DNA from 4 places in the Ensifer fredii genome. Region 1 is predicted to be linked to each of the others. Evidence: riboswitches for the same ligand, from Rfam matches in the RefSeq annotation. Region 1 holds a riboswitch; each other region holds the start of a gene.
The links. A riboswitch is a leader RNA that binds a small molecule or an ion and turns the genes downstream of it on or off. The one in region 1 is predicted to bind cobalamin.
Positions count from the first base shown of each region.

Region 2: it holds a riboswitch for cobalamin, as region 1 does, so the genes downstream of both, bluB (5,6-dimethylbenzimidazole synthase) here and NXT3_RS04470 (aromatic ring-hydroxylating oxygenase subunit alpha) in region 1, are expected to answer to the same signal.
Region 3: it holds a riboswitch for cobalamin, as region 1 does, so the genes downstream of both, NXT3_RS32160 (ABC transporter substrate-binding protein) here and NXT3_RS04470 (aromatic ring-hydroxylating oxygenase subunit alpha) in region 1, are expected to answer to the same signal.
Region 4: it holds a riboswitch for cobalamin, as region 1 does, so the genes downstream of both, NXT3_RS12760 (CbtB domain-containing protein) here and NXT3_RS04470 (aromatic ring-hydroxylating oxygenase subunit alpha) in region 1, are expected to answer to the same signal.

Region 1 covers NZ_CP024307.1:937,845-945,067, reverse strand. Annotated here, with positions in the region: gene NXT3_RS04480 (glycoside hydrolase family 25 protein) at 86-1,147, shown strand; gene NXT3_RS04475 (FAD-binding oxidoreductase) at 1,174-2,274, opposite strand; gene NXT3_RS04470 (aromatic ring-hydroxylating oxygenase subunit alpha) at 2,271-3,515, opposite strand; cobalamin riboswitch at 3,619-3,819, opposite strand; gene NXT3_RS04465 (DUF6656 family protein) at 4,115-4,717, shown strand; gene NXT3_RS04460 (L-threonylcarbamoyladenylate synthase) at 4,797-5,771, shown strand; gene NXT3_RS04455 (FAD-binding oxidoreductase) at 5,831-7,223, shown strand, end outside.
Region 2 covers NZ_CP024307.1:2,108,058-2,115,280, forward strand. Annotated here, with positions in the region: gene NXT3_RS10430 (acyl-homoserine-lactone synthase) at 1-37, shown strand, start outside; gene NXT3_RS10435 (DUF2865 domain-containing protein) at 195-1,328, shown strand; gene bluB (5,6-dimethylbenzimidazole synthase) at 1,282-2,043, opposite strand; cobalamin riboswitch at 2,088-2,299, opposite strand; gene NXT3_RS10445 (TolB family protein) at 2,342-3,166, opposite strand; gene NXT3_RS10450 (NAD+ synthase) at 3,170-4,852, opposite strand; gene NXT3_RS10455 (LTA synthase family protein) at 5,117-7,036, shown strand.
Region 3 covers NZ_CP024310.1:50,612-57,834, reverse strand. Annotated here, with positions in the region: gene NXT3_RS23880 (ABC transporter substrate-binding protein) at 1-14, opposite strand, end outside; gene NXT3_RS23875 (hypothetical protein) at 42-341, shown strand; gene NXT3_RS23865 (pseudoazurin) at 622-1,077, opposite strand; gene NXT3_RS23860 (ABC transporter ATP-binding protein) at 1,074-1,877, opposite strand; gene NXT3_RS23855 (FecCD family ABC transporter permease) at 1,874-2,902, opposite strand; gene NXT3_RS32160 (ABC transporter substrate-binding protein) at 2,899-3,873, opposite strand; cobalamin riboswitch at 4,117-4,348, opposite strand; gene NXT3_RS23845 (hypothetical protein) at 4,499-4,753, shown strand; gene NXT3_RS31835 (hypothetical protein) at 4,852-4,989, opposite strand; gene NXT3_RS23840 (MBL fold metallo-hydrolase) at 5,264-6,136, shown strand; gene NXT3_RS23835 (flavodoxin family protein) at 6,191-7,223, opposite strand, start outside.
Region 4 covers NZ_CP024307.1:2,594,205-2,601,427, forward strand. Annotated here, with positions in the region: gene NXT3_RS12740 (Lrp/AsnC family transcriptional regulator) at 77-535, opposite strand; gene NXT3_RS12745 (cystathionine gamma-synthase family protein) at 664-1,947, shown strand; gene NXT3_RS12750 (glyoxalase superfamily protein) at 1,974-2,324, opposite strand; gene NXT3_RS12755 (anthrone oxygenase family protein) at 2,363-2,842, opposite strand; cobalamin riboswitch at 3,021-3,297, shown strand; gene NXT3_RS12760 (CbtB domain-containing protein) at 3,338-3,514, shown strand; gene NXT3_RS12765 (CbtA family protein) at 3,692-4,477, shown strand; gene NXT3_RS12770 (ferric iron reductase) at 4,548-5,384, opposite strand; gene NXT3_RS12775 (glucoamylase family protein) at 5,396-6,724, opposite strand; gene NXT3_RS12780 (DUF1194 domain-containing protein) at 6,966-7,223, shown strand, end outside.

The DNA of each region.
Region 1 (7,223 bases):
AGTGTACAGGAGCGGCGCTCTCGCGCAGATTGGCTGAGGGGCTGAGATTTACGACCCTTTAACGCTAAGTCGGCAATCTCAGAGAATGGAAAAGCGGGGAATCTCGATCTCGGGGATGATCTTGCGCCTGGCGGCCTTGGTAGGCCTGGCCTTTGCGGCGGCGAACGCACGCGCCGCAGACGTCGAACCGTGGAAAGCGCGGCAGAACGCCATCATCGTCGACGCCTACGAGTTGAACAGCATCGACTGGGAAGCGATGCTGAAGGACAAGCGCATCGCCGGCTTCATCGCGAAGGCCTCCGACGGCCTTCCGGAAAGCTACAGCTGCACCGGCGATCACGGCGGAGACACGGTCGCCCATTGCAAGACGATGTGGCGAAAATATGCGGTCAGCCGGGAGCTCTATCAGACGCGCCGAATGATCGCCCGCTCCCATGGACTGCTCTGGGGCGCCTATCACCTGGCGCGCCCGGGCAATCCCGTCGATCAGGCCAACCACTTCCTCGATTATGCGGCGCCGCGCGAGGACGAATTGATGGTTCTCGACCTCGAGGGTATCGATCCCGAGAACTACATGTCACTCGAGGACGCCGCGATCTTTGCCGGCCATATCAAGGCCCGCACCGGGCGATACCCCATTCTCTACACCAACCACATCACCGCGAAGCAGATCGCCGCCAACCGCGCCCAGCATCGGCTGCTTTCCCGCCTGCCGCTCTGGTATGCCCGCTACAAGCCCGACATTCGCGACGTCTTTCCGATGGGCAACTGGGATCGCTATGCGCTGTGGCAGTTCTCGTCGTCGCATAATTGCGGAAAGAAGCGCTGCCCCTATCGCGTGCCCGGGACGCTCAACGACATCGACGTCAACGTCGCCGCAATGACCGTTTCAGAGTTGAAGAAGGTGTGGCCGCAGGGCGCGCTGCTCCCGGAGAAGCCGCCGATCGTCACCGTCATCGCCTCCGCGAAGATTGGCAAGGCGCCGGCGGCGAGCGCCGCGGCCACCGTCCCGCTCGCAAAACCCCTGCTCATCAGCCGCGCCGAGGCCGAGAGCGGCTCGGGCGCCGGCGTCGACGGAACGGTCACCGGTGCGATCAGCGTGAAGGCCGCCGAGGCCCACCTGCCCAACCAGCCCGAGCGCCGCTGAAAAAGCCGGACGGCGCCTGTAGCTGTCTACGCTTCGATCTGAACGTCGCCGATAGGCCGCGAGCAGCAGGCGAGGATGTAGCCCTCGTCGACTTCGTCATCGAGAATACCGCCATTGTGGTTCATCTCGACTTCGCCGGCGATCTTCAAGACGCGGCACGTGCCGCAGATGCCGCCCTCGCAGGCCGCACCGATCCTGACCCCGTTGGCGCGTGCTGTCTGCAGGATCGTCTGGCCGGGGACGGTCGAGACTTCCTTGCCGCTCATGGTGAAGGTTACCCGGGCTGCCTCGCCTTGAGCGCCGGCCGCCGAGCCGGCGCGGATGGCGAGTTCCTCTGCCGCCGGCGCCGCCGCCGGCTGGAAGCTTTCCTGGTGGTAGCGGGCCATATCGAAACCGGCCCCCTCCAGCATCTCCCGAACCCCGCGCATGAAGGGTTCGGGGCCGCAACAGAAGACCGTTCGCTCCAGAAAGTCCGGTGCAAGCAGCGGCAGCTTCGTCGCATCGATACGGCCGCGCAGGCCGTGCCAGCCGTGACGCGCTTCGTGTCCTTCCACCAGGAAGCCGAGATTGAGACGCGGCATCTGGCGGGCGAGGATCTCCAACTCCGGCTTGAACAGCAGATCCTCCGGCTGCCGGGCACAGGAAATGAAGGTCACATCCGTGTCCGGCGCGCAATCCGCCATCCAGCGCGTCATCGACATCATCGGCGTGATGCCGGAGCCGGCCGAGACGAACAGATATTTTTCGCCCGGATGGCGCACGAAGCTGAAATCGCCGAGCGGCCCCAGCGCCTTCAACGTCATGCCAGGCCTGAGATTGTCGAACATCCAGCGCGTGCCGATGCTGTTCGACTGCGCCTTGGCCGTGACCGCAACGGAAAGCGGGCGGGACGGCGAGGACGATAGCGTATAGGTGCGCATCACCGGTTCCTCGCCGACGGGGAGTTCCAGCGTCACGAACTGCCCGGGCAGGTAGCGGAACCAGGCCGGCCTGTCGGACCGGAAGGTGAAGGTCATCACGTCCGCGGTCTCCCCGACCGCGGAGATGCATTCGAGCAGGAACTGGCGATCTTTCCAGGGCTGCAGTTCGTCGAAGTGGTGAAAGGAGCGTGCCATTTCCATCGTCATGCCACCCGCGACAGAGGAGCGGCGCTGCCCTGCAGGCGATCCTGCATGAAGCGCGAATACCAGTCGACGAACTGCATGACCCCGCCCTCGTGTTCGGCCGAATAGGGACCCGGCTCATAGGCCGGCGAGCGGATGCCGAAGGCGTTTTCCTCGACGATCTGCCGGTCCTGGTCGTTGGTCTCGGTCCAGACATGGGTGAGGTCTTCGAGGGTATAGTCGACCCCTTCGACCGCATCCTTGCTGACGAGCCATTTCGTCGTGACCTGCGTCAGTTCCGGCCCGAGCGGCAGCACGCGGAAGGTGATCGCATGGTCGCCGAGGATGTGGTTCCAGGTCGTCGGGTAATGGAAGAGCAGCAGCGTGCCGATGCGGTTCGCGCTTATGTCGCCGGAAAGCTGCTTGCGGACCGCCTTCTCGCCGGACATCGTATAGCTCTCCGCCCCGTTGATCAGCGGCATCCTCGTCATGCGGAACTGGCCGGTCGGCCCGATCTTGAAGGCGCTCGGCAGCCCCGCCGCCTCGCATCTCTCCCAATGGGCACCGATTTCCGGATCGTCCATGGCGCCCTGGACGCCCGTCACAGTCGGAGCCTCGGGATAGGTCCGGCAGAGTTCCGGATGGTTGGCGGCGCAATGGTAGCACTCGCGGTTGTTCTCCCAGACGAGCTTCCAATTGCCCTTCTCGACGATGGTGCTTTCATAGGCGACCTTGGTTTCGCCGAGGCGATGCGGCGCGAGATAGGCTGCAACCGTGTCGCGGAAGGGCTGGAAATCCATGGGCCGCTCGGCAAGGCTGATGAAGATATAGCCGCCGACCGTTTCGCAATTGACCGGCTTCAGGCTGTGCTGGGCCGGATCGAAATCCTCCGGCATCTGCCGGGCGAAGAGCAGCCTGCCATCGAGTTCGTAGGTCCACTGGTGATAGGGACAAACGAGCTTGGCCGAGGATCCCTTGTGCTGGGTGCAAACGCGCGAGCCGCGGTGGCGGCAGGAATTGTGCAGCGCTCGGACCGCCCCCTGGCGATCGCGCACGATGACGATCGGATAGTCGCCGACCTGCAGCGTGAAGTAATTGCCGGGACGCGGGATTTCGCAGTCGTGGCCGACGAATAGCCAGTCTTTGTACCAGATATTCTCCAGGTCCTGACGGTAATAGTCCGGGTCGATGTAGAAGGCCCGATCGAGGCTGTAGCCCTCGCGGCGGGTCTTCAGCTTGCGCAGCATTTCGTTCTGGATGTCCATGCCCATGTCCTCGTTAGCCCTGTTTCGGGCAGGCAGGACGGGAACCGCGCCGGAGAGATGTCGTGCGCCTTGGCTCCGATCCGGCTGCCCGCCGCAACCAGTTACGGTCGTTTTCCTCAAGGCTGGTTTCCGGGCTCTGGAGCGGCCCGAGGGCCCTGCCCGGCGCCTTCCCGGACGATTGTCCAGTGGCCTTATGCCGGGGTTCACTCCACCACCGTTGCGGGGGCAGCGCCGGGATTTGACCGGCTTCCCAATTCTCCGCCCCTCCCTGCGAAGAAGCGGCACCTTGAGCAATTCGAATCTAAGCGGCCAGACAGGCTCGGCAATTGCCGGTGCGCGACATTCCATTCCAGAAAGACGACAAAGATTTTCGATGCGCGCGCGTTGGAAGTCCTGTGACATCTTCTATAATAAACAATGTGATAGATACATTTTTCGGCAAATGGCGCGTTTTTTCGCAGCGGCATCCAAGCCGCGAAGATCACGGGCCATTTTGCGACATAAAGCGATGCGCGGGCGCCCGAAATACTCTATTAACCATAGTGATTTAGCGTTCGCTGACGGTTTAGTCCGTTCAGCGACAGGTGACGCAGAGGTCGATGGCAAAAATCAGATACTACGACGCCTCAGGCAAAGCGCAGGCGCCGGCGCCGAAAACGGCGGGCGGCCATACAGAGTTCCTGCGCACGGGCCGAATCGACCGGCGCCGGCCGTGGTTGCCCGAACAGCGCCGCTACATGACGCATGAGGAAGTGGCAGAGAGAACCGGACAGAGATTACAGGCGGCGGGAGAGACGACACACGGGCGGATCAACGGCTTTCATGCCTCGATCCAGTTCCCGAAGATGATCTTCCACAGGACCCTCGCCGACAGTCCCCACCTCGGCTATTGCCATGTCACCGCGGCGCGGACTCATCTCGCTCGATCGCGAGACGTCACCTGGGCGTTCTACTTTGCCAACTTCTTCTCCGACCTCGGCGACGAGGCGCACTTCTTCGAACGCATACAGACAAGCTACTCGCGCATGTATTTCGCCGTGGCCATTCAACCCGGCACCGAAGAGGGGCGGATGGTCCTCGATCGAAATGTTCGGGGCAACGGCCTGATCTTCCGGACGCAGGACCCGAAGGTGGCGCTCAAGAACGTCCTGATGCTCGGCGCACGCGACGAAGCGCTGCGGCGGATCATTCGCAGCCTCTGACGCCGGTCATCGACAAAGAAAATCGTTCTGTTTTCCCTCCTCCTCCGTTAAGGAAGCGACGGAAAGGACCAGAACCGCCATGGCCGAAATCATCGATACGCGCAGCGAACCGGATCGGGCGATCGAAACGGCCTGCGCGGTGCTTTCCGAAGGTGAGCCCGTGGCGATCCCGACGGAAACCGTCTACGGCCTTGCAGCAGACGCAACGAGTGCCGATGCGATCAGCCGCATCTACGAGATGAAGGGCCGGCCGCGTTTCAATCCGCTGATCTGCCACGTCTCGGACATGGGAATGGCCGAAGCGCATGTGATATTCGACCCCATCTCCCGACGCCTCGCGGAAGCCTTCTGGCCGGGGCCGCTGACGCTGATTCTCACTCAGCGACCCGAAAGCACCGTGCACGCGCTTGCCTCGGCCGGCCTCGACACGCTCGGGATCCGCATGCCTGAAGGTTTTTCCCGGCGGGTGATCTCACATTTTGGGCGACCGCTGGCGGCGCCGAGCGCCAATACGTCGGGCAAGATCAGTCCGACCAGCGCGGCCCATGTGGAGGCGGATCTCGGTGCGAAGCTGAAGCTGATCCTCGATGCCGGCCCGGCGGAAATCGGCCTCGAATCGACGATCATCAAGATCGAAGACGGCCGGCTGCGGCTGCTTCGGCCGGGGGGTCTCGATGCGGCCGAGATCGAGGCGCTCGCCGGCCTTCCCGTTGAGCGGCCGGAAGCGGCCGGCGCGACGATCGAAGCTCCCGGCATGCTCGCCTCGCATTATGCGCCGGGTGCCGCGGTGCGGCTCAATGCGACGGACGTCCACACGGGAGAGGCGCTGATCCGCTTCGGCGGCAAGGCGCTGCCTGGCGAAGGCAGCGCGGCGATCGTCCTCGACCTCAGCCCAACGGGCAATCTCAGGGAAGCGGCCGCCAATCTTTTCGACTATATGAAAAAGGCAGATGCGAGCGGCGCTCGAACCATCGCTTTCGGGCCGATCCCGGGCGAAGGCCTTGGCGAAGCGATCATCGACCGGCTCGAACGGGCCGCCGCCCCGAGGATCTGACCGGAAGCGCGAGACCTGTGTGGTCCGGCTGTTTCGGAAATATAAATCGCAGGCAGGTCATGAGCACAGCAATCCCTTCTCCCGAACTGATCGCCTCGTTCACCGACATCGTCGGCCCCGGCCATGCGCTGACCGGACCGGCGGAGACGGCGCCCTATCTCGTCGAATCGCGCGGGCTTTACCGCGGCACGACACCGCTCGTGCTGAAGCCCGCCTCGGTCGATGAAGTCTCGCGCATCCTGCGGCTCGCCAGCCAGAGCCAGACGGCGATCGTGCCCCAGGGCGGAAACACCGGCCACGTGGCCGGCCAGATCCCGCGCGAGGGAAAGGCCGATGTGGTGCTTTCCCTTGAGCGGCTGAACCGCATCCGCGACATCGACCCGGTCGGCAATGTGATCGTCGCCGACGCCGGCTGCATTCTCGCAGACATTCAGAAGGCGGCGGACGACGTCGACCGGCTGTTTCCGCTGTCGCTTGGCTCCGAAGGATCGGCGCGGATCGGCGGCAATCTTTCCACCAATGCCGGCGGCACCGCCGTGCTTGCCTATGGCAACATGCGACAGCTCTGCATGGGGCTGGAAGTCGTGCTCCCGACCGGCGAAATCTGGGACGGTCTCCGACGCCTCAAGAAGGACAATACCGGCTACGACCTACGCGATCTGTTCATCGGCGCCGAAGGGACGCTCGGGGTCATCACCGGCGCCGTCCTAAGGCTCTTCCCGAAGCCGCGCGGCCATCAGGTCGCCTTTGCCGGGCTCGCAAGCGTCGAAGACGCGCTCGGACTCTTCGAGCGGGCATCGAGCCTCTGCGGTCCCGCCTTGACCGGCTTCGAACTGATGCCGAGGCTCGGCATCGAGTTCACCACCCGCCACATACCGGGCGTTCGCGACCCGATGGAAACAAGTCATCCCTGGTATGCGCTGATCGATATCTCCACCTCCGACTCGGCCGAGAGTTCGGAGCAGATGGTGCAAAGCCTGCTCGAAGCAGGTGCAGAGGAGGGTCTCATCGAGAATGCCGTCATCGCCCAGAGCGAAGCGCAGCGAAAGGCGCTGTGGCACATGCGCGAGAGCATGTCTCCGGCGCAGAAACCCGAGGGCGGCTCGATCAAGCATGACGTGTCGGTACCGGTGTCGAGCATTCCCGCCTTCATGGCGGAAGCGGATGCGGCGGTCATCACGGCAATCCCCAACGCACGCATCTGCGCCTTCGGCCATATGGGCGACGGCAACATCCACTACAACATTACCCAGCCGGTCGGCGCGGACCGCGAGGCCTTTCTGGCCCGCTGGCACGAAGTGAACGCGATCGTTCACGCCATTGTGCTGAAATATAACGGATCGATCTCGGCCGAACACGGCATCGGCCAGTTGAAGCGCGACGAACTTGCGGCCATCCGCGCGCCGATCGAGATCGAGCTAATGCGGCGGATCAAGCATGCCTTCGATCCGG
Region 2 (7,223 bases), 1.2 Mb from region 1:
ACGGCCCATGTCGCTCGAAACTGCAAGGGCGGCCTAATCATGGCCGGGCCGTTCAGGCGGCCCGGCCCTTCCTGTCTCGGAACACGTATTAACGCAAACGCCGTCTTGTCGTTGCGCCCTCACCCTAACGTCGTATGATGTGACTACAGGCGCCCCTGTCCCGCGATCAGCGGAGCGAAATGCAGGAAAGACGAGTGTCAGTGTCCCGATCCACTGCGTCCTTGAGGATGATGCGCCTTGCGGCCGCTCTGCTGCCCCTCGCCTTGGCTATGCCTGGGCAGGCATCGGCCACCGACGTCTGCGCGCGCCTCAGCGCCCGCCTCGCAGAGCTGCCGGCGGCGTTCACGACAAACGCCAATCTGCGCGATTTCACCGGCGCGGTTTCGCGACAGAACATCGAACTTCGCCGCGCCAGGAACGAAAGGCGGCGCATGGAATGCAGCGACGAGTCCGTCGTCTACATCGAAAGCGAAAATGCGGCTGCCTGTGCCGAGCTTGACGATGCGATTGCGCGCATGGAGGACAATCTCCACACGCTCAAGGCCCAACGCCGGCACCTGATTTCGAAGGGCAATGAGGACATGCGCCGGCGGATCCTCGCCGCCATGGAATTGAACGACTGCTCGGGGGACGCCGCTCCGAACTGGGACGAGACGGTTCCGGATGAATTCGGCACCGAAGAGGCGCGCGCTCATCGCAACATCCTCGAAAGCTTCCCGCCGGACGGCGAGGACTATCCGTTGCTGTTCGATGGTCCGACCGACGATTTCACATTCATGGAGAACGGCGCGGCAGGCGGCTTCAGGACCATGTGCGTGCGGACCTGCGACGGAGCATTTTTCCCGATTTCGTCGAACGCCACGCCGGCCGACTTCGGACGCGACGCCGAGCTTTGCCGGGCACGATGCCCCGGCGCCGATACGGAACTCTATTATCACGTCCTCGCCACCGAGGAGAGCGAGCAGATGGTTTCGGCGTCCACGGGAAGGCCGTACAGGGAACTCGCCAACGCCTTCGCCTATCGTGTGCGCGACGTCGGTTCTCCCGGCATCTGCGGCTGCCAGATTCCGAAGATCACGACGGATCAGAACAAAAGCACCACCTCGGGAACCAAGCTTTCGGTGGTCAGCCCTTCCGTCGTGACGATCGAGGGGCCGTCTGCACCAGCCTTCGGACCAGCGGGGGCAAAGCCCGTGGAAGAGCGCCCCTATGATCCGAAGAGCAGCAAGGTCCGGGTTGTCGGTCCTGCCTTCCTGCCACAGGAAGAGAGCGCGATCGATCTCAAGAACCCTCGGGGATCGCGTTACCAGCCGCTGCAAAACGAGTGACACCTTCCCTTTGGGCGGTCGTTACGAGGCTGTCGCGGACGCCCCATCCTTCGTCGAAAACGAGGTCCTCGAGCGGCAAGCGTTGCCGCCAGCCCTTCACCGCCAATTCCGGCTGCTGGTAGAGGCGATCGACATAGCCAAGGCACAGCCAGGCGACGATTTCGATGTGCTCCGGAATTCCGAGGATATCTTTGACCTCGTTCTCGTGGAAAATGCTGACCCAACCGACGCCGACGCCTTCGGACCGCGCCGCGAGCCAAAGATTCTGCACCGCGCAAACCGTCGAATACACGTCCATTTGCGAATTGTGCGTGCGGCCGAGCACGACGGCGCCGCCGCGGGTCCGGTCGCAGGTCACGCAAATGCCGAGCGGCGCCTTGCGTATGCCCTCGAGCTTGAGTGACCGGTATTTCGCCTGCGCCTCGCCCGAAAACATTCCGGCTGCCTCCTCATTGGCGCGCTGGAAAGCCTGCCAGACCCTCTCCCGCGTCTCGATTCGCCGTACGAGCACGAAGTTCCACGGCTGCATGAAGCCGACGGACGGGGCACGATGCGCCGCTTCGAGCAGGCGGGCGATCAGCGGTTCGGGCAGCGGTTCGGGCAGGAACTCGTCGCGCACGTCGCGGCGCGTCTCGATGGCACGATAGACGGCGGCGCGCTCGTCCGGCGAAAAGGCACCGGCCGCCGCAAGGCAGCCGTTCGGGTCAGGCAGCATCGTTCGATCCCCAACAATGCGCAACCTCCCGCCGTCCGCGCGGGGCCGGTCTATCTCGCCAGGCCGGTCTTCTGACTTCGGATCACTCGGCTGCGCCACCTTCCCAGATCGCATCAGGAACCAGTGGCAAAGCTCTGAAAATACTCAGAACTCTTTTGGCGCAGACGTCACCGTCACAGCGTTGGGCACGTGCCGGAATTCTACCGGCTTCCCGATTCTCCCGCAGCAAGCGGGCACCTGACGGCCGCATATGGGCACAGCCGCCGGCGAAACGCAAGGCGGGGGCGCCGCGCCCTGCTCAAGCCGGCCGATAACGCACGAAGGCGAAGGCATCGCCGTTGGGCGACCAGTTCGGAACGTTCATCGTCCCCTGCCCGCCGAAGAGTTCGAAGAGGACACGCGCATTGCTGCCTTCCGGATCCATCAGCCGAAGCCGCACATCGAGATCGCGCGGATGGTCGAAGACCTCGCCGTCATAGGACAGCACCAGCAGATGCCCGCCGTCCGGCGACGGGTGCGGGAACCAGTCACCATAAGGGCTGTCGGTGATGCGCTGGACATCGCTGCCGTCCGGCCTCACCCGCCAGATCTGCATGCGGCCGGTGCGGCTCGAATTGAAATAGATCCACGCACCGTCCGGCGACCAGTCCGGGCCGTCGTTGCGGCCCTCGCCATGCGTCAGGCGCCGCTCCTCTCCGCCATCGACCGAAATCGTGTAGATGTCGAAGATCTGGTCGCGGATCCCGCAATAGGTCAACGTTTTCCCATCCGGGGACCAGCCGTGCCAATAGGACGGCAGGTTGCGTGTCACCAGTCGCGGCGTGCCGCCCTCGGCCGGCAGCAGATAGATCGCCGACTTGCCGAATTCGGTCTTGTCGCTGATCGCCAGCGTTTTCCCGTCCGGCGAAATGCCGTGATCGTTGTTGCATTGCCCGGCAAAGCCCGTGTCGATTTCCACGGGCTCGGAACCGTCAAAGGCAAGCCGATAGAGCCTGCCGTCGCCGTTGATGATCAGTGATTTGCCGTCCGGCGACCAGTTCGGCGCCTCGACCAGCCGCTCCGTCTGCCAGACGACTTGCGTCTCGCCGGTGGCAATATCGAAAATCTCCACCGAACTGCGCATGATCTACCCTCGGTCGCGGAAACGGTTGGTGATCGGATAGCGCCGGTCCCGGCCGAAATTCTTCTTGGTGATCTTGACCCCGGGAGCCGACTGCCGCCGCTTGTATTCGGCGATGTAGAGCAGGTGTTCGATCCGATGCACCGTGGCCTCGTCATGCCCGCGGGCGACGATTTCCTCGGTACTCAGTTCCTTCTCCACCAGGCACTCGAGAATGTCGTCGAGGACCGGATAGGGCGGCAGCGAGTCCTGGTCGGTCTGGTTGGGCCGCAGTTCGGCCGAGGGCGCCTTGTCGATGATGTTCAGCGGGATGACCTCGCCGGAGGGGCCGAGTGCTCCGGGCGGCACAGCGCCATTGCGCCAGCGCGACAGTGCATAGACCTGCATCTTGTAAAGGTCCTTGATCGGGTTAAAGCCGCCGTTCATGTCGCCGTAGAGCGTCGCGTAGCCGACCGACATTTCCGATTTGTTGCCGGTGGTCACCACCATCGAGCCGAACTTGTTGGAGATCGCCATCAGGATCGTGCCGCGCGTGCGGCTCTGCAGGTTCTCCTCGGTGATCCCGGATTCGGTCCCCTCGAACGTGTCGGCGAGAGCATTGAGAAAGCCTTCGACGGGCTCCTCGATCGCAACGACGTCATAATGGCAGCCGAGCGCCTTGGCACAGGCCTCGGCGTCCTTCAGCGATTCCCGCGACGTATAGCGATAGGGCAGCATGATCGTGCGAACCCGCTCCTCGCCGAGCGCGTCCACGGCGAGCGCCGCGCAGATCGCCGAGTCGATGCCGCCCGACAGGCCGAGGACGACGTTCTTGAAGCCGTTCTTGTTGACGTAGTCGCGCAGCCCCAACATGCAGGCGCGATAGTCCGCCTCCTCGCATTCCGGCAGGCGAGACCGGAGTCCGTTGTGTGAGACCCAGCCGTCGTCACCCCTCGTCCATTCGGAGATCGCGAGCGCCTCCTCGAACTGGCTCATCTGGAAGGCGAGCGAGCGATCGGCATTGAAGCCGAAGCTCGCGCCGTCGAAGACCAGTTCGTCCTGCCCGCCGAGCTGATTGGCATAGATCATCGGCAAGCCGGTCTCTATCACCTGCTTCAGCACGATCTGGTGACGGACATCAACTTTACCGCGGTAGTAGGGCGAACCGTTCGGAGAAAGCAGGATTTCGGCGCCGCTTTCCTCGAGCGTCTCGCAGACGCCGAGCTCTCCCCAAATGTCTTCGCAGATCGGAACCCCGATGCGAATGCCGCGGAAATTCACCGGACCGGGCATCTCGCCTTGATCGAACACCCGCTTTTCGTCGAACTCGCCGTAATTCGGCAGATCCACCTTGTCACGGACGGCGATGATCTTGCCCCCGTCCAGGACGGCCACCGAATTGTGCCGCTGCGCGGAGGCTTGACGGGGGAAGCCGATGATCACTCCCGGCCCTCCATCCGCCGTCTCTGCGGCGAGGTTCTCGACGGCGCGCAGGCACGCCTTCAGGAAGGCCGGTTTCAGCACCAGGTCTTCAGGCGGATAGCCGGAAATGAAAAGCTCGGTGAACAGCACCAGGTCGGCGCCCTGGCGCGCGGCGTCGGCCCGCGCTTCGCGCGCCTTGGCCAGGTTGCCGGCGATATCGCCGACGGTCGGATTGAGCTGGGCTACGGCGATCCGTAGCGTCGAAGGTGCGGCTTTCTGTGGGGTCATGGCAGGCCTGTCGGTGTTTCCTCGGCGAATGCATCCAGCTTAAGGCTTGTACTTAACGCATCAGGGGGCAAAAAAACCCCTCCCAATCGCAATGCTTAGAAAAAATCTGAAAAATCCTGTTGTTCCCGGCCGTTAGTGACGCGACAGGGACCCGTCGCCACAGCGGGAACCTGAGGATCATCAAAGCCGTTTCGCCATTCATCCCCCGTTCAAGATGACGGTCGTATGACAGTTGAACGAAAGTTTTGTGAAATTGGAGAAGTTGTGGCCAGTATCGATTCCGCCGCGAGAGGTCCTCAGGTCTATGTCGAAAGGCCGGGCTTTTCCGTCAGACACGCAAAGACCCTGGCGGGCACCCGCAGCGCGCTGTTTTCGCTTTCGCTTGCCGCGACGATCGTCTTTGCGGTCGAGTTCATCGTGCGCCAGTCAGGCTCCGAAACGATCGCCTATTTCATCGATCCAATGCGGCCGGCCTGGACGACGGTCGCAGTCTTCTTCCTCGTCATGCTGGCGCTCGACGCGCTGTTTGGCCGTGAGCACAAGGGCGCGCTCGTGGTGGCGCCGCTCGCCATCATCCCGGCATTTATCTGCCAGCAGAAGCAAGTCTTCCTGTCCGACCCGCTCTATCCCACCGATTTTCTGTTCGGCCGTCAGATCATGGAGCTGATGCCGGTGCTGGTGAAGGATCGGCCATGGACCGCAGTCGGTGTCGTTCTCGGAATACTGGCAACCGTCATCGCCATCGCCCTGCTGCTGCGCTACGCCTGGCGGAACTTTCCGAAGCTGACCAGCCGGGAGCGTCTCGCACGGGTCGTCTTCGCCCTGCCGCTGCTCGTCGCCTTCTGGAACATCATGGACTACAACCAGTTCTCCTGGGTCCGTGACCGGTTGCGCGTCATTCCGATCATGTGGGACCAGACCGAGAACTACCGCCACAACGGCTTCGTGCTCGCCTTCGCGATCAACCTGCCGATGGCCAATGTGAGCGCTCCGCCCGGCTACATGGCCGATGCGATCGGCCGAATTCCCGTAAAGCCGCTGCCCGCCGGAACGACGCATCGCGGCAAGCCGGACGTCATCGTGCTGATGAGCGAATCCTTCTGGGATCCGACGCGTCTGCCCAAGGTCAAGCTGACGCCCGATCCGATGCCGACGATCCGCGAACTCCAGGGCGGCAACGTCTTCTCGCCCGAATTCGGCGGCATGACGGCCAATGTCGAGTTCGAAGCGCTGACCGGCTTTTCGAATGCCTTCTTGCCCTATGGCAGCATTCCATACCAGCAATATATCCGCAATCCGATCCCGTCGCTCGCAACCTTCTTCCGCGGCGAAGGCTATGTGTCGCGCGCCATCCACCCGTTCCAGGGCTGGTTCTGGAACCGCACCGCCGTCTACAAGGCCTTCGGCTTCGATACCTTCCGCTCCGAAGAGAACCTGCCGGCGATGCAGAAGCGCGGAATTTTCGCTTCGGATGAATCGCTGACAAAGGAGATCATCCGCCAGGCCGACGCGATGGACGATCCCTTCTTCTTCTTTGCCGTGACGCTGCAGGGCCATGGGCCCTACGAGCCGAACCGCTACGCGAAGAACACCATCAAGGTCGAGGGCGACCTCCCGGAAAGCGACCGGCAGGTGCTTGCCACCTACGCTCAAGGGATCAAGGAGGCCGACGACAGCCTGAAAATGCTCATGGAGTGGGCGAAGCAGCGGGATCGCGAGACGATCATCGTTCTCTTCGGCGACCACCTGCCGCCGCTCAACACCGTCTACACCAGCACCGGCTACATGAAAGACGTGACGGCGGAACGCAAGGGCTCGAAGGACCAGATGAAGGCGCAGCACGAAACGCCGCTTGTCGTCTGGTCGAACAAGACCGGTGCGCAAAAGGATATCGGCAGCATCAGCCCGGCTTTTCTTTCTTACCAGATCCTGAAGCAGGCGGGCTATGAGCACCCCTACTACACGGGTTTCCTCGGTAAGGTTCACGACCACTTCCGCGTTCTCGACCGCTATTTGCTGATCCGCAAGAACGGCAAGGGCTTGGAGAACTGGCTGCGCCAGCCGAAGATTCCGGTGACGCTGCGCGACTACCGCTTCCTCCAGCACGACATGATGTTCGGCAAGCGCTATAGCACCGAGCGCTTCTTTAAGTCGCACGCCGAACTTTTTAGCGCCGGCTTATAAGCGGATCGTCTGCGAACGCACTCATTGGCCCGGTGTCCCCGCCGGGCCAATTGCGTATTTGACTATCCGCGCCCCAATTCTCGCCGGGTTCCGATTGGATGCAGGCCGATCCGAAACAAGACAGAATCAACTTTTGCGCAAGTCAGACTCCGCTAAAATGACAACAGATACGATGCTTTAACCATTT
Region 3 (7,223 bases), on a different replicon from region 1:
ATGAACTTCCTCATGAGATCCTCCCAAATCGTGCGAGCGTTATGAAGCCAGAAAATGTAATCGATTTCAATGGCGAGTATAAAGTTGAATCGCGACAGCCGCCGCAGGCGTCAGTGCCCGGGCGCTACGTGAATTTCCGCCGTTTCCTCAACACGACGCCGATTAGCTATCTGCGCCAGGTAGGCATGAGGGCACCCGCCGCAAAATCATCGAGCGGAGCCATCGGCGACGGTCGCCGAAATCGCACAACGCTGGGCTTCGTGCATCTCGGCCGGTTTTTCCAGGAGTACCGCGCCGCCTTCGCGTCTCGCCATTGTGCGATCTGGCCCCGCCCGGTGTGAGCGCAATGGCATTCCGCAAGGCAATGGCTTCAGGTTGAACTAAAAGCCGATCGGAGTGCCGCCCCCTCTGCCCTGCCGAGCATCTCCCCGCAAGGGGGAGATCGGGAAGCGGCGGCGCCTTTCTCGACACTCGGTGTTTTCGGAATTCGCAAGCTTTGATTGGGGCGGGGCTTCGCTTCTGTCCAATCTCCCTCCTTGTGGGGGAGATGCCCGGCAGGGCAGAGGGGGTGCCGTCGTCAGTCAATTCGATCCTGTTCCAGCGACCGGGTTGCCCCGACCGCTATTTCCCCGCCAGCTCTGCCTCGGCCTGGGCGAAGAGCGCCTCGAAGCGCGGCATCGCCCGGGCAGGAGCCTCGATCGCACGATAATTCTGCGGAAGCTCGACGTCTCCGACCTTGATCAGCATCACCATGCCCATGCCGTAGTGCGGCGAGCATTTGATGCCGTAGAATCCCGGCCGATCGAAGGTGACGACGATCTCCTCGTTGATCTTGCCCTTGAAGCCCGGATGGCCGTCCGGGAGCATGCCGTCGATCGTCGCGGCATTGTGGCTTTTGTTGGCGGCGATGTACTTGACGCTGTCGGCGGGCTGCAGCGCCAGGAAATCCGGTTCGAAGACCATCGAAACCTTTTCGCCGCGGTTCAGCATCTTGACCTCGCCGGTCTCGGCGCTGGCCATGGCCGGCATCGAGATCACGATCAGGGCGAAGAGCAGGCGCCTGGTAAGATTGATCATGAAATCCTCTTCAGCATCGGCTTTCCGGCGGCCGGTAACCCGGGCGCGCGGTAACGGATATGACAGCGGCCCTCGCTTTGGTGCTCGACGTCGACGTCGACACCGAAGACGGTGCGGATCCGCTCTTCGGTGAGGACCTCGTACGGGCGTCCCAAGGCGGCGATGCGGCCGCCGCTCATCAGCGCGATCCGGTCGCAGAACGTGGCGGCATGGTTGAGATCGTGCAGTGCCGCGACCGCCGTCAGCTGCTGCTGGCGCACCAGGTGCAGGAGACTGATCTGATGGCCGACGTCGAGATGGTTGGTCGGCTCGTCGAGGAGGAGGATTTGCGGCTGCTGTGCCAGCGCCCGGGCGATGTGCAGGCGCTGCCGCTCGCCGCCCGACAGCGTGTGCCACATCCGCGCGGCGAGCTGCGCCATGCCGACATTACGGATCGCCTCGTCGACGATGGCGTCATCCATGGCCGACCACGGCGTGAGCGGCCCGAGATGCGGCGTGCGGCCGAGTTCCACCGCCTGGCGCGCCGAGATGCGCTCGCCGGTTTCGGCCTGCTGCTCGACCAGCGCGATGCGCTTGGCGATCTGCTTCCGGCTCAGCCTGTCGACGCTCTCTCCGTCGAGCAGAACGTGACCGGACCGCGGCCGCCGCAGGCCGGCAAGCAGCGACATCAGGCTGGTCTTGCCGGAACCGTTCGGACCGACGATGCCGAGAAACTCACCGGCGGCGACGTCGAGCGAGACGTCCTCGAGGATCGAGGCGCCGCCGGCCGACCATGAGACGTTGCAAGCCGAAAGCGTCATCGAACCGTCCTGCGCTGGCTGAGGATGGCAGCGAAGGCGGGCGCGCCGACCAGCGCGGTGACGACGCCGATCGGCAGCACCTGCCCGGGAATGATGATGCGCGACACGATGTCGGCGGCGATCATGAACACCGCTCCCACCAAGGCGGAGACCGGCAGCAGCAATCCGTGCCGGACGCCGACGATCATACGGGCGATATGGGGGATGACGAGGCCGACGAAGCCGATCGACCCGACCATGCTGACCATGGTCGCCGTCATCATCGCCGATACGCCGATCAGCACGGCATAGACCCGGCGCACCGGGATGCCGAGCGAGGCGGCGGATTCGGAGCCGAAGGTGAATGCGTCGAGGGCGCGTGCGTGCCAGAGACAGACAATGAGGCCGACCAGGGCAACAGGCACTGCGAGCCAGACATCCGGCCAGCGGACGCCGGAGAGATTGCCGAGCAGCCGGAACATGATTGCCCGCGCCTGTTCCGCATTCGCCGCCTTGGTGACGATCAAGGAAGTGAGCGCGTTGAAGAGCTGCGAGCCGGCGACGCCGGCCAGAACGATCGCGCCATGACCCCTGCCCGCCCGCACCGCCAGCAGGCTGACGAGCCCGAAGGCAAGTAGCGCCCCGCCGAAGGCGCCGACCGGCAGCGTCAACAGCCCGGCGCCGATGCCGAGGACGGCGACGCCGACAGCGCCGGTCGATGCGCCCGCGGAGATGCCGAGGATATAGGGGTCGGCCAGCGGATTGCGCAGCAGCGACTGCAGCACGACGCCGGAAAGCGCCAGCGCCGCACCGCAGCTGGCAGCAGCGATGGCGCGGCTCACCCGGTAGTTCCAGATGATGCCCTCGTCGAGCGCATCGACGCCGTAGCCGGCATCCCACAGGCGGTTGGCGACCGTCTTGGCCACCACGCTCATGGGTATGGCCGTCTCGCCGATCGCCGCACCCAGCCAGAGCGCGACGAACAGCACGACGAGCGCCAGCAGGCTGGCGCTCGTCCGGGACAGGGATGGTGCGCTGCCGATCACTTGTTCAGGCCGGATTTCTCGACGGCATCGGCAAGCACCTCGATGCCCTCGATGGTCCGGATCGTCGGGTTCATCGCCTGGGCGTCCATCTCGACCACATGGCCGTCCTTCACCGCAGGCATCAGGCTCGAGACCGGATCGGACTCGAGGAACTTGTGCTTGACGGCGACGTCGTCGGCGGGGAAACGACGGCGCTGCATCTTGCCCGCGACGATCAGCGTCGGGCCGGACTTGGCGATGGTTTCCCACCCCACCGTCGGCCATTCCTCTTCGCTGTCGATGACATTCCTGATGCCGAGCGAGCGCATGATGTAACCCGGCGCGCCATTCTTGCCGGCGACATAGGGATCGATGTCGAGCTCGGCGCTCGAGAACCAGAACACTGCGGAAAGCTTGCCGTCCGCCGAAGCGATCTTCTTCTTCGCCGCTTCCTCACGCGTCTTCAGTTCGGCAACCAGCGTCTCGCCGCGCTCCTGGACGTTGAAGATCTGCGCGAGTTCGGTGATTTCCTGATAGATCAGGTCCATCGTGAACACCGAATGGCGAACGCCGTCGCCGCCGCCGGTATTGTCCTTGCCGATGCAATCGGCCGGCGACGTATAGACCGGTATTCCGAGCTCCTCGAACTGCTCCGGCTTGGCGACGATGCCCTCCGGGCCGACATGCCACTGGAACTGCGCGGTCACAAGATCCGGCTTCTTGGCGACGACGCTTTCGAAGCTCGGATCGTTGTCGGCGAGCCGTTCGACCTTGGCATTCACCTCCTCGTAGCCCTTGATGACCGGCCCGATCCAAACGGCGGTGCCGACCATCCGATCCTGGAGGCCGAGCAGGTAAAGGATTTCGGTGCTGCTCTGGCCGATCGAGACGGCCCGTTCGGGCGCCTTCTGAAACGTGACCTGACGGCCGCAATTGGTGAGCATCAGCGGATAGCTGGTTTCGGCGGCTTTCGCCTCCATGCCGATAGCCATAAGAACGGCGGCTGCGCACAGGATGCCGTGTTTCGATTTCGCAAACAGGATTTTCATAAGCCTATTTCCCGGATTCGATGAAACGGCCGAAAGGATGCGGCCGGTCGCGGCGCGAACGGACGGAGTCAGCCCGCCTGCCGACAGTTCGGCGGCGTCGCGGAACGGGAAAGACCAGAGGCAAGGCGCGGGTCGGCGCAAGGAGAGGTCATGCTGTGTCCTGTTCCGGGCATCCCCGCCCGTGATTGGAGTGAACGCATGACGGCAGGTCTCCTGGCTTGCGGATATCTGCCGTCCACCTGCCTTCCCGCGACAATTTCGCAGTGGCATGACGCTTCTCGCGTCACGAGGATGGGCGGCAATCCGCTTACAGTTGCGGGGGCAGCCACGGTCTTGGTCCCTGTTGGGTCGTCCGCACCGTGTTCCCTATTAATCCCCTTCGCTTCATCGTAGGGGAACCGTCGCTGGCTTCCTTAATTCGTTGATCATGACTGGTCAAGGCCAGTGCTGCCTACCAACATTTCGGCGATGCCTCCACACAGTGCGGACCCCGATGCCGAGGCCGCCGCTCCCTGGGCCGCCACAATCAGGTATAATCCCGAGCGATTTCAGGTCGGGAGGAAGGACGATGTCGATCGACGCGGAACTGCAAAAAGTCGAGGCCGGATACGCGATCGAATACCTGCAGGAGCATCCGGAAGCAGGCCTCTGCTGCGAGGAACGGCGCTGCTGGATTACGCCGAACGCTAACGAGACCGATCGGCAGGCGCTGCTTCTCGATGCGGCCGAGGCCGAGCGGCTCAAGGACGACCCTCGCCTGCGGCTCGTCTCGGGTATAGCCCATGCGGGCCGGTCTCTCTGGGTGGTTCGCAGGATGACCTGACGATCCGCAGAAGACGATCAATCGCCTTGCGCGGGCCCCTGCGCAATGCCGTTGACGATCAGGCGGATGCAGCTGCGCATGAAGCCCGGCCATTCCGGTCAGCCCGGCCATTCGGGTCCCTGGCCGGTCTCGAGCGCCGCGGCGCCGAAGATCAGGTCCATGAAGATGCGCGCGGTGGGCAGCGGCTCGCCGATGTCGAGCAGTCCCCTCGCCCGGCCCTCTTCCAGCCATCGCAAACTCCTGCTGGCTGCGGTTCGCCTGCCGACAACAGCCGGCCGATCCCGAAAGACGCAGGAATGTAGGGATTTGTTAATGAATTGGCAAAAATACAACCTTTCAATGATTTATGGCACCACAACGAATCGCGAGTTTCCTAATTCCGGCCGCGCAGGGCTAGAGCCAAATCATGCGCAAACCGATGTGAGCGGCGGTCAGGATGTGATAGTTCTGCGCTGCCGAGCCGCCGACCGCCGCGGCAGAGATTGAAGCCAATTTGCTCGAGAGCCTCGCATGCCAGACATGACCTCGACACTGAGAATCCTTGAACCGCATCACGGCGTCTTTGCCTACTACGACGGCCGCATCGAGGGGCGGAGACTTCATGGCGCGGAGCCGAATTGGCTCGATGACGGTGCCTACGGCTTGGGGGTCGCCTCCTATGCGGTCTTTAATGCAGGCGAGGCGATCGTCTACGACACGCATATCTCGCTTGCCCATGCGCAAGCCATCAGGCGCCATCTCGAGGGGCTCGGCGCAAGGACCATCCGGGTCGTCCTCAGCCATTGGCACAATGACCATGTCGCCGGCAATGCGGTCTTTGCCGATTGCGAAATCATCGCGCTGAAGCTGACCGCCCATCTGCTTCATGCCAATCGCGATCAACTCGCCACACGCGTCCCGCCCATCAGCCCGCTCGTCATGCCCAATCGTCTCTTTGAAACGAGGCTGGACCTTGAGGTCGGAAGTCGCCGGGTCGAGCTCCACCATTTCGACATCCACAGCGCCGACGGGACCATCCTCTGGTTGCCGGACGAGAAAATTCTTCTGGCCGGCGATACGCTCGAAGACACCGTCACCTATGTTTCCGAAGCGGAGAACACCGAGAAACACATTCGCGAGCTCGCGCGCCTGGCGACCTGGCCGATCAATCGCATCCTGCCGAACCACGGCGATCCGGATCGGATCGCGGCAGGCGGATATGAAGCGTGGCTCATCGACGCCAACCGGTGCTACCTCGAGCAGTTGATGCAGGCGGTCAAACAGGGCCGAGCCGCATCCCTCAAGGACTTTATCGCCGAGGACCTGGCAACGGGGGCCGTCTCGTATTTCGAGCCCTATGAGGCCGTGCATCGGAAGAACATCGCCGCCCTCTCCGCGCTATGAGCTTGTCCACCGCCTCGACCGTGGTTTACGGGCATCGCTTGCCGTGAGCTTCGATCACTTCTGGCGTGGCTGCGAGAGCTCCTTGCCGGCAGAGACCCACTGTCCGTTTCGCTTGAGCATCACTGCCTCCAAGAGAGTCCGCGCCGCGTTGCGGACCTCTTCCTGCACCGCCTCGTCGGCATCGAGCTCCGCATGGCTCAGCGCATAGGGCTTCCAATAGCCGATATAGCGATCCAGTTCCGCCAAGGCGCCAGCCGGTTCGAGATGCATGTAGCAGAGCCAGTCCGACAGGCTGCGCCGAACGTTCTCGACCCCTTCCACGTCTCCATGCACGATGACGGAAAAGAGCCGCCCGGCAAGATGCCGCGGATAGCTCCAGCCCTCGAGTTCGAGTGCCTTGGCAAGTGCAGCATCCTTGCCCTTCGTCAAGGTCGGATCGGCATTGCCGCCATCGGCGCAGACGAGCCGGTCCATCATCAGCTTGATCGGGGAGCTCACCTGATACCAGTTGACCGGCGTGACGATCATGATGCCATGCGCCTCGACCCACATCGGATAGATCTCGTTCATCCAGTCGTCGACCTGGCCGAGCGAATAGTTGGGGTAGCAGGAACACGGCCAATGGCACAGAGCCGGCGAGGTGGAAAAGCAGGCCTTGCACGGATGAATCACGCGACCATATTCGGAAGCGAGGCGATGCAGTTCGAGAACGGTCGTCTTCACCCCGTCCGTTCGGTCCAACGCGTCCTGCGCGATCCGCGTCAGTCTATAGGACTTCGACATCTCGCCCGGACAGGTGTGCTCGCTGCGCGACGAGCCGCTGATCAACAGGATACGCGCCGGCCCGTCCGGGTCGTCGTGGCGCATCTGCGCCGCATGTATCGCATCGCGCGCGGCGAGCCAATCGACCGACAGTTCGTAGTTCGGATCCTTGAAGGCGGCTCCGGCCTTGCGGGTACGCGGCGCCTTTCGCTGATGCTCGTGGGCATCCCATGCCGCGGCAGCGATCCTGTCCAGTTCCGGGCGAAGCGCGTCGAAGGCCTTGTCCTGGAACCGGTTGAGAAAGCGGCGGCGAAATTCGCTCTCC
Region 4 (7,223 bases), 1.7 Mb from region 1:
GACGCATTACGGCAATGTCGCCTTCCGCTCCCGCACAGTCAATCGGCACAACCCGACGATGAGCGGCAGTCACGCGCTAGATCCTCCTTTCCTTGATCGTGTTCATCACGAAGCTCGTCTCGATCGAGGCGACGCATTTCAGCCGGGCGATCTTCTCCTTGATGAAGCGCTCATAGTGATCGAGGCCGGAACTCATCACCTTCAGCACGTAGTCGCGCGAGCCGGTGACGAGGTGGCATTCGAGCACCTCGTCCCAGTCGCGGATCGCCTCTTCGAACATGACGATCTCGTCCTCGTGCTGGCGGCTGAGGCGGACCGTGGCGATCGCCGTCATCGTCCAGCCTTCGATGACCGGATCGACGAGCGCCGTATAGCCGCGGATGACGCCGGTTTCCTCCAGACGCCTGATCCGCCTGAGGCAGGGAGACGCAGAAAGGCCGACGCGCTCGGCCAGTTCGTTGTTGGTGATCCGGGCATCGGCGACCAGTTCCTTCAGGATGCGGCGATCCATCTCGTCGGCAATTTTCTGCGTCATCTTGCTGTAACCTCGGCAAAAACTTGCGCTCATCAAAACGAAGTGATCGCAAATAGCAAGGATCAGCCCCGGCCGTTTGATATAAATTGGCGGATAGTGGAGTCCGCTAGCGCCCAGGGAGAGAAACCATGACCGCGCCGCATCCGTCGAAGACCCATATCGGCAACCACAAACTGCATCCCGAGACGCTGATGCTGAACTACGGTTACGATCCCGAGCTCTCGGAAGGCGCCGTCAAGCCCCCGGTGTTCCTGACTTCCACCTTCGTGTTCCACTCCGCCGAGGAAGGCCGCGACTTCTTCGATTTCGTCTCGGGACGGCGCGAACCGCCGGCGGGCGTCGGTGCCGGGCTCGTCTATTCCCGTTTCAATCACCCGAACAGCGAGATCGTCGAGGATCGGCTTGCCATATACGAACGCGCCGAGGCCGGCGCGCTCTTCTCCTCCGGCATGTCGGCAATCGCCACGACCCTGCTTGCCTTCGTGCGGCCCGGCGACGCAATCCTGCATTCACAGCCGCTATACGGCGGCACCGAGACGCTGCTCGCCAAGACCTTTCTCAATCTCGGCATCCACGCAGTCGGCTTTGCCGACGGCGTCGATGAAGCGGCCGTCAGCGCCGCCGCCGAGGAGGCCATGAGCAGGGGCCGGGTCGCCGCGGTCCTCGTCGAAACGCCGGCCAATCCCACCAACAGCCTCGTCGACGTCGCGATGATCCGCCGCATTGCCGAAAAGATCGGCGAAAGACAGGGGCAAAGGCCGATCGTCGCCTGCGACAACACCCTGCTCGGCCCGGTCTTCCAGCACCCGATCGACCACGGCGCGGACCTGTCGCTCTATTCGCTCACCAAGTATGTCGGCGGCCACTCCGACCTGATCGCCGGCGCCGTGCTCGGCTCGAAGGCGCTGATCAAACAGGTGAAGGCGCTGCGCGGCTCGATCGGCACGCAGCTCGACCCGCATTCCTGCTGGATGCTCGGCCGGTCGCTCGAAACGCTGTCGGTCCGGATGGAGAAGGCGAACGAGAATGCCCGGATCGTCGCCGAGTTCCTGCGCGACCACCCGAAGGTCGAAGGGATCCACTATCTGCCCTTCCACGACGAAGCCTCGCCGGTCGGGCGGACCTTTGCCGCGCAATGCACCGGCGCCGGCTCGACCTTCTCCTTCGACATCGCCGGCGGCCAGGAGGCAGCCTTCCGTTTCTTGAACGCCCTGCAGATCTTCAAGCTCGCCGTCAGCCTCGGGGGCACGGAATCCCTTGCGAGCCACCCGGCGGCGATGACTCATTCGGGCGTGCCGATCGAGGTGCGGCGCCGGATCGGCGTGCTCGAATCGACTATCCGCCTGTCGATCGGCATCGAGCATCCGGACGACCTCGTCGCCGACGTCGCGAACGCTCTGACGACCGTCTGATCCATTGAGCGGGGGCCGTCCCCCGATCAATGCGTCAGAATATTGACTACGTTGCCGAACGGATCGCGCACGAAGAAGCGTCGCACACCCCAGGGTTCGTCAGTGATGTCATAGACGATTTCGATGCCGGCCGCCTTCGCGCGCCGATAGACTTCGTCGACATCGTCCACCTCGATCGAGAGCGCCGGCACCGGCGTTCCCGATCCGCCTTCAATGGCAAAGCTGACCTGCGGCATTGCCGATCCGCCTTCCGCCGCAAAGGTGACCAGCCAGCCGTGATCCATCACCACGTTGAGGCCAAGCAGATCCGTATAGAAACTGCGCGCGCGTTGCGGATCGGATACTTGAAGATTGGGCACGATGCGTCGGACTGCCATTGGACCCTCCCCAGTTTCATCGTCCTCTTTCCTAGGCTTCAGCCGCGTTGAAAGCCAAGCGTGAAAAGGGCGAGCGAAGCTATCGAAGCGATCGTGCGGACATGGTTCCACCAGACCCAATCGGTCAAGTAGCGCTGCTGCCAGACTTCGGTGGCGGCCTCGACCGAAGTGGCATTCGCCAGCGCGTTGTTGAGCGGAACGTTAAAGACCATCGTCACCGCGAATGTGCCGGCGAGGTAGACGAGTCCGCCCGCCGCCAGGAGATAGCTCCCCTCCCCGCCCCAGATGAAAGCGGCAGCTATGAGGATCACGCCGAGCAGCGCCGTGCCCATGAAGGCGGCGAAGAACAACGGATTCTGGATCACGACGTTGATCGCGTTCATGGCAGCAACGCCCTGCTCCGCCGGCAATCGCCGCAGCGCCTGCATGATGCAGACGGAAAAGACGAAGAAGAGCCCGGCCATAAGTCCGGATCCGATGACGGCGGCAAAGGACAGGGCAGGAACAAGGGCAAGCATCGCACGGACCCCGGGTCGATCGCGCGGCCTGCGGCCGCACGCGCTGCCCAAGAGATAACCGACCAATGCGATATAGTCATCAGGAGTTGTTCCCCATGTGGCGGGCAACGCGAAATGCGCGCAACCCTCTCCTCCACTTTCCACCGCGGCGCGATTGACATCATTGTCGGCCACACCTAATCATCGCTGATCGGTTGGTTCCCGGAATGCGAACGTGTTTCGGGAGTAAACGGGAATGTGACGGATGGACCCAAGCTGGGCATCTCAATCACTGCCGACCCCGCGACTGTAGAGCAGCGTGAATTTGCCGTTCCGGAGCAATCCGGAAGAAGCCACTGGAACAGCCGCGAGAGGGCGGTTCGGTTCTGGGAAGGCGAGGCAAATCCTTGGTGACTAGGCTAGCCTGGGCACCTGACGCTGCGAGCCAGGAAACCTGCCAAGCGATACGGGCATAGTGCCCAAGGGGAATATCCCATTGCCATCACGGAGGTTGTCATGGCTACGTCTACAGTTTCGAGCATTCCGCTCTCCCTCAGCGACCGTCTGACCGCGGGCATCATCGCCCTCATGATCGGTGGCTTCCTCGTTTTCGGTGCCGGCCTGGCGAATTCGGCCGTGCTGCACGACACGGCACACGACACGCGCCATTCCTACGGCTTCCCCTGCCACTAAGCGAAGTCATGGAGCGCCTGCCGCGTTCCATACCAAACGATACAACAATCGACCCTCCGGTGCTCGGAGCGCGCGTCGTGCGTCTGGCACGCGCCCGCGCCTTCAAGCGCCGGCTTGCGTCGATGGAATCGGGCCGGCTTACCGCAAGGCGGCCACGCCCGCTGAGGAAAATCGACAATGATCGTCAAGACACTTCTGGCCGCGGTCGTGGCCGGGCTGATCGCCGGCGTCTTCATGACCGGCGCCCAGGAATTGCGGATCACGCCGCTTATCCTGCATGCGGAAGAATTCGAGGGCGAAGCGCCGGCTGCAACCGGGCAGCCCGCCGGCGAGCAGCCGGCCACGGATCATCAGCAGCATTCGTCGCTGAAAGGATCCCAGATGTTAGGCGAGATGCTCGCAGCACTTTCGCCGGTCACCCCCGCCTATGCCCATGAGGGCGAAGAACACGAGGAAGGCGGCATCATGTTCGGCATGAGCCGCTTTTCCGGCACGCTTGCCGCCAATCTCGTCACCGGCGCCGGCTTCTCGTTGCTGCTTGCAGGCATCAGCCTGATGATCGGCTACCCGATCACGCTTGCCAATGGCGCGCTCTGGGGCGCCTTCGGCTGGCTCGCCGTGCACCTGCTTCCGGCCGTAGGCCTGCCGCCGGAACTGCCGGGCTTTCCGGCGGCCGAGCTTGGCGACCGGCAGCTCTGGTGGGGGGCGACGGTGCTACTCTCGGCCGTGGGACTCTATCTGCTGGCACTCCGCCCGGAAATCGTCGCCAAGCTCGCGGGTCTCGTCCTAGTCGCCGCTCCCCATCTTTATGGTGCGCCGCAGCCGCTCGACATTTCCAGCAACGTGCCGGCTGTGCTCGGCGCCGAGTTCGCCGTCGCCGCGCTTGCGACGACGCTCGCCTTCTGGCTGGTGCTCGGCATCGTCTCCGGTTTCATCAACGACCGGTTTCTCCGGGCGCACTAACCGGCCCCCGCGCCTTCGCCGCTTGTCCTCTCCCCGCCTGCGGGCAGCACGCGGGGAGAAGGCAAGGGTCTCATTTGCTATCGAGCAGGTGGGCCCGCAGCATCTCTCGTCGAAGCTCGGGCTCGAGCAGCACGCAGGTGTCGCAGAAGCTGCCGCCCTCGGCACGATAGAAAAGGCAACAACCGCCGCGGATCCGGTAGGTCCTGGAGCGAAGCTCTCCCCCACTGCCGGAGGCCGCTTCGATCTTTTCGTAGTGAAGCTGCCGCGAGGCAAGCGGCGAGTGGGCCCTTTTGACGATCGCCAGCGCCTGCCCCGTCGCCCTGTCCTCCCGTTGCCGCCGCCGCCCGATCTCCAGGAAAGCGCCGGCGAGACTGTCCGCGGCCAACCGCCATTGCGCGCGCGCTGACAGGCCGCAGCGGCGTTTCAGCAGCGCGATCACCGGCTTCAGATGCGCAACGAAGGCATCGTGAAAGCGTCGAGTCGGCTCGTCCGGCTCGATCTCACTCTCGCTCCGCGGAAGGTCGACGAGGAAATGAAAGCGGCCGGCCACAAGCGACCTCCCGTCGCGGGCACGCAAATAGGTTTCGAAACGCAGGCCCGCGACCACCGGAACAAGGCCGCTCACAAGATAGATCGCGCCCGCCGCAAGGCTCAGCTGATGGCTGTAGAAGGCGACCAGGTGCGCCGCTCGAATCTTATCGTCCATGCCGGACGCGAAACGGTCCTGATAGGCCAGGCAGGTCTCGAGGTTTGCCGGCTTCGACCAGAAAGCGTCTGGCGATTGGAAATGTGCGTCAGAGGTCGCGACCGAACAGGCGACCTCCGGAATGGAGGCCGCCAGCCATTCGATAGCGGCAGCCGCCTCCATGACCGCTCTGCTTTCCCGCTGCCGATGCCCCTGCCCCATGCTCCGTCCCATCAAGCCGCGCCGGGTGTCAGCCAGCCCCCTTCGAATCCAGCCCTTTTCAGCCCCCGGCTGAAGACCGGGATACTGCGCGTCAGTTCCCAGATGAGGCCGCTTCTCCAGTTCTCGATCATCATGACGGACAGCCCCTGGTCAAGCCCGACAATCCTGTCGTCGACCCAGCCCTCGCGCCCTGCGCCCGGCAGGCTCGGATTGAAGCCGCCGGGAAGGCGGCCGTCGCGAAGCAGTGCCGGATAATGCGCGAGCAGATGCGAAAGGCTATCCAGGCAGTCGTCCGGTGCGAAGGGCAGTCCGGCAAGCGGAGCCCAAGGGACCAGGGTCCCGTCATCGGCGCCGAACGGAGCGCCTCGTGCCGCATAGCCCAGAAGCCTCTGCCGCCGGCCGTCACGCAGCCGCATCCAGCCCTTCGGCGCATGGCAGGCGCTGAAGCCCCAGAGGTTGCGGCAATAGCCGGAAAAGCCATGAGGATTCTCTTCCGCATGCGCCCGCTGAAGCGCGATCGCTCGGCAGCTGTTCGCGAAATAGTCGCTGCTTGCCGCCCGCATTCCCGTATCGCCTATGCCTCGGAAGTCGATCCAGGCATGGGGAAAGAGGTGGATGAACAACGCGCCCGCGTGCAGGTGCGACATCCCGCCAATCGTCAGCCATTCATGTGCCACCGAATAGGCGCCGTAGTTCTCCGGCGCAATGGGTAGGCTAGTGGAGCCTAGCGCCAGGACATAGAGGAGCAGCGCCTCGCTATAGCCGCGCCAACGGTGCTTCAGGAAACGCCCCGGCGGCATCCAGCCCATCGTCAGAGTATCGCCGCGGTTGAGCGCCCAGGCCCAATCCGCCCGCTCATATAGTCGCGCTGCAAGACTGCGGATTTCCGTTTCGTTCGGATCTGGCCCCGAGAAATAGGCCGCGGCCGTCAGTGCGCCGGCCAGAAGCAGCGCCGTGTCGATGGTCGAGAGTTCGCTGTTCCAGGCGCGCTCGCCCGTTCGCATGTCCAGAAAATGAAAGTAGAAGCCGCGGTATCCCGTTGCGAGCCTATCGCTCCCCTGCCGGCTGCCATCAAGAAAGCGCAAGGTCGTGAGTACGCGGTGACCTGCATCCCCCCGCCGCATCCAACCGCGCTCGACGGCGACCGGATAGCAGGACAGTCCGAAGCCGGTGGCCGCGATACTCGATGGCGACCCCGCCCGCGAGGTGTCGGCGACGAGCCCCGTTCGCGCATCGGTGTAATCAAGGAAATACTCAAAGGCGGCGCGTTGCAGCCGATCGGCGAGGGCGATGTTCTCCGGCGGGAAATGAAGCATGGCGAGGTTCTGTTGGACGATCATGGCCAGATTGGGTGCAAGCGGCGCCGGCGACAGCGTTGGAAGATGCGAATTGGCCCCTTTTTTCAAAGTGACCGTTCGAGCCGCTTCCCTCTCTCAGACGCCAATCAAATAATATTGAGATCGCGGCCGACCGGGACAGTCGCCGATTTGCAATCCTGTGGTACATTCTGTTTTGAAGCTCGACGGTTTTGAGACGCGGGCTCGGAAGTCCGACTGTAGATCATGACGATTGGCGGATGCGATGTTGAGCATGCTGGCATTGATCATGGCGCTCAGTGGCAGCCCGATGCAGACGGCCGCCACGCCCCCGAATGTCGATGTGGAGCTGGTTCTCGCTGTCGACATGTCCGGCTCGATGGACATGGAGGAAGCGCGGGTGCAGCGTTCCGGCTATGTGCAGGCGCTTAGGCATCCGGATTTCATCAACGCGGTAAAGGGGGGATATCTCGGCCGCATTGCCATCGGCTATTTCGAATGGGCGGGCATGGTGAACGAGGCT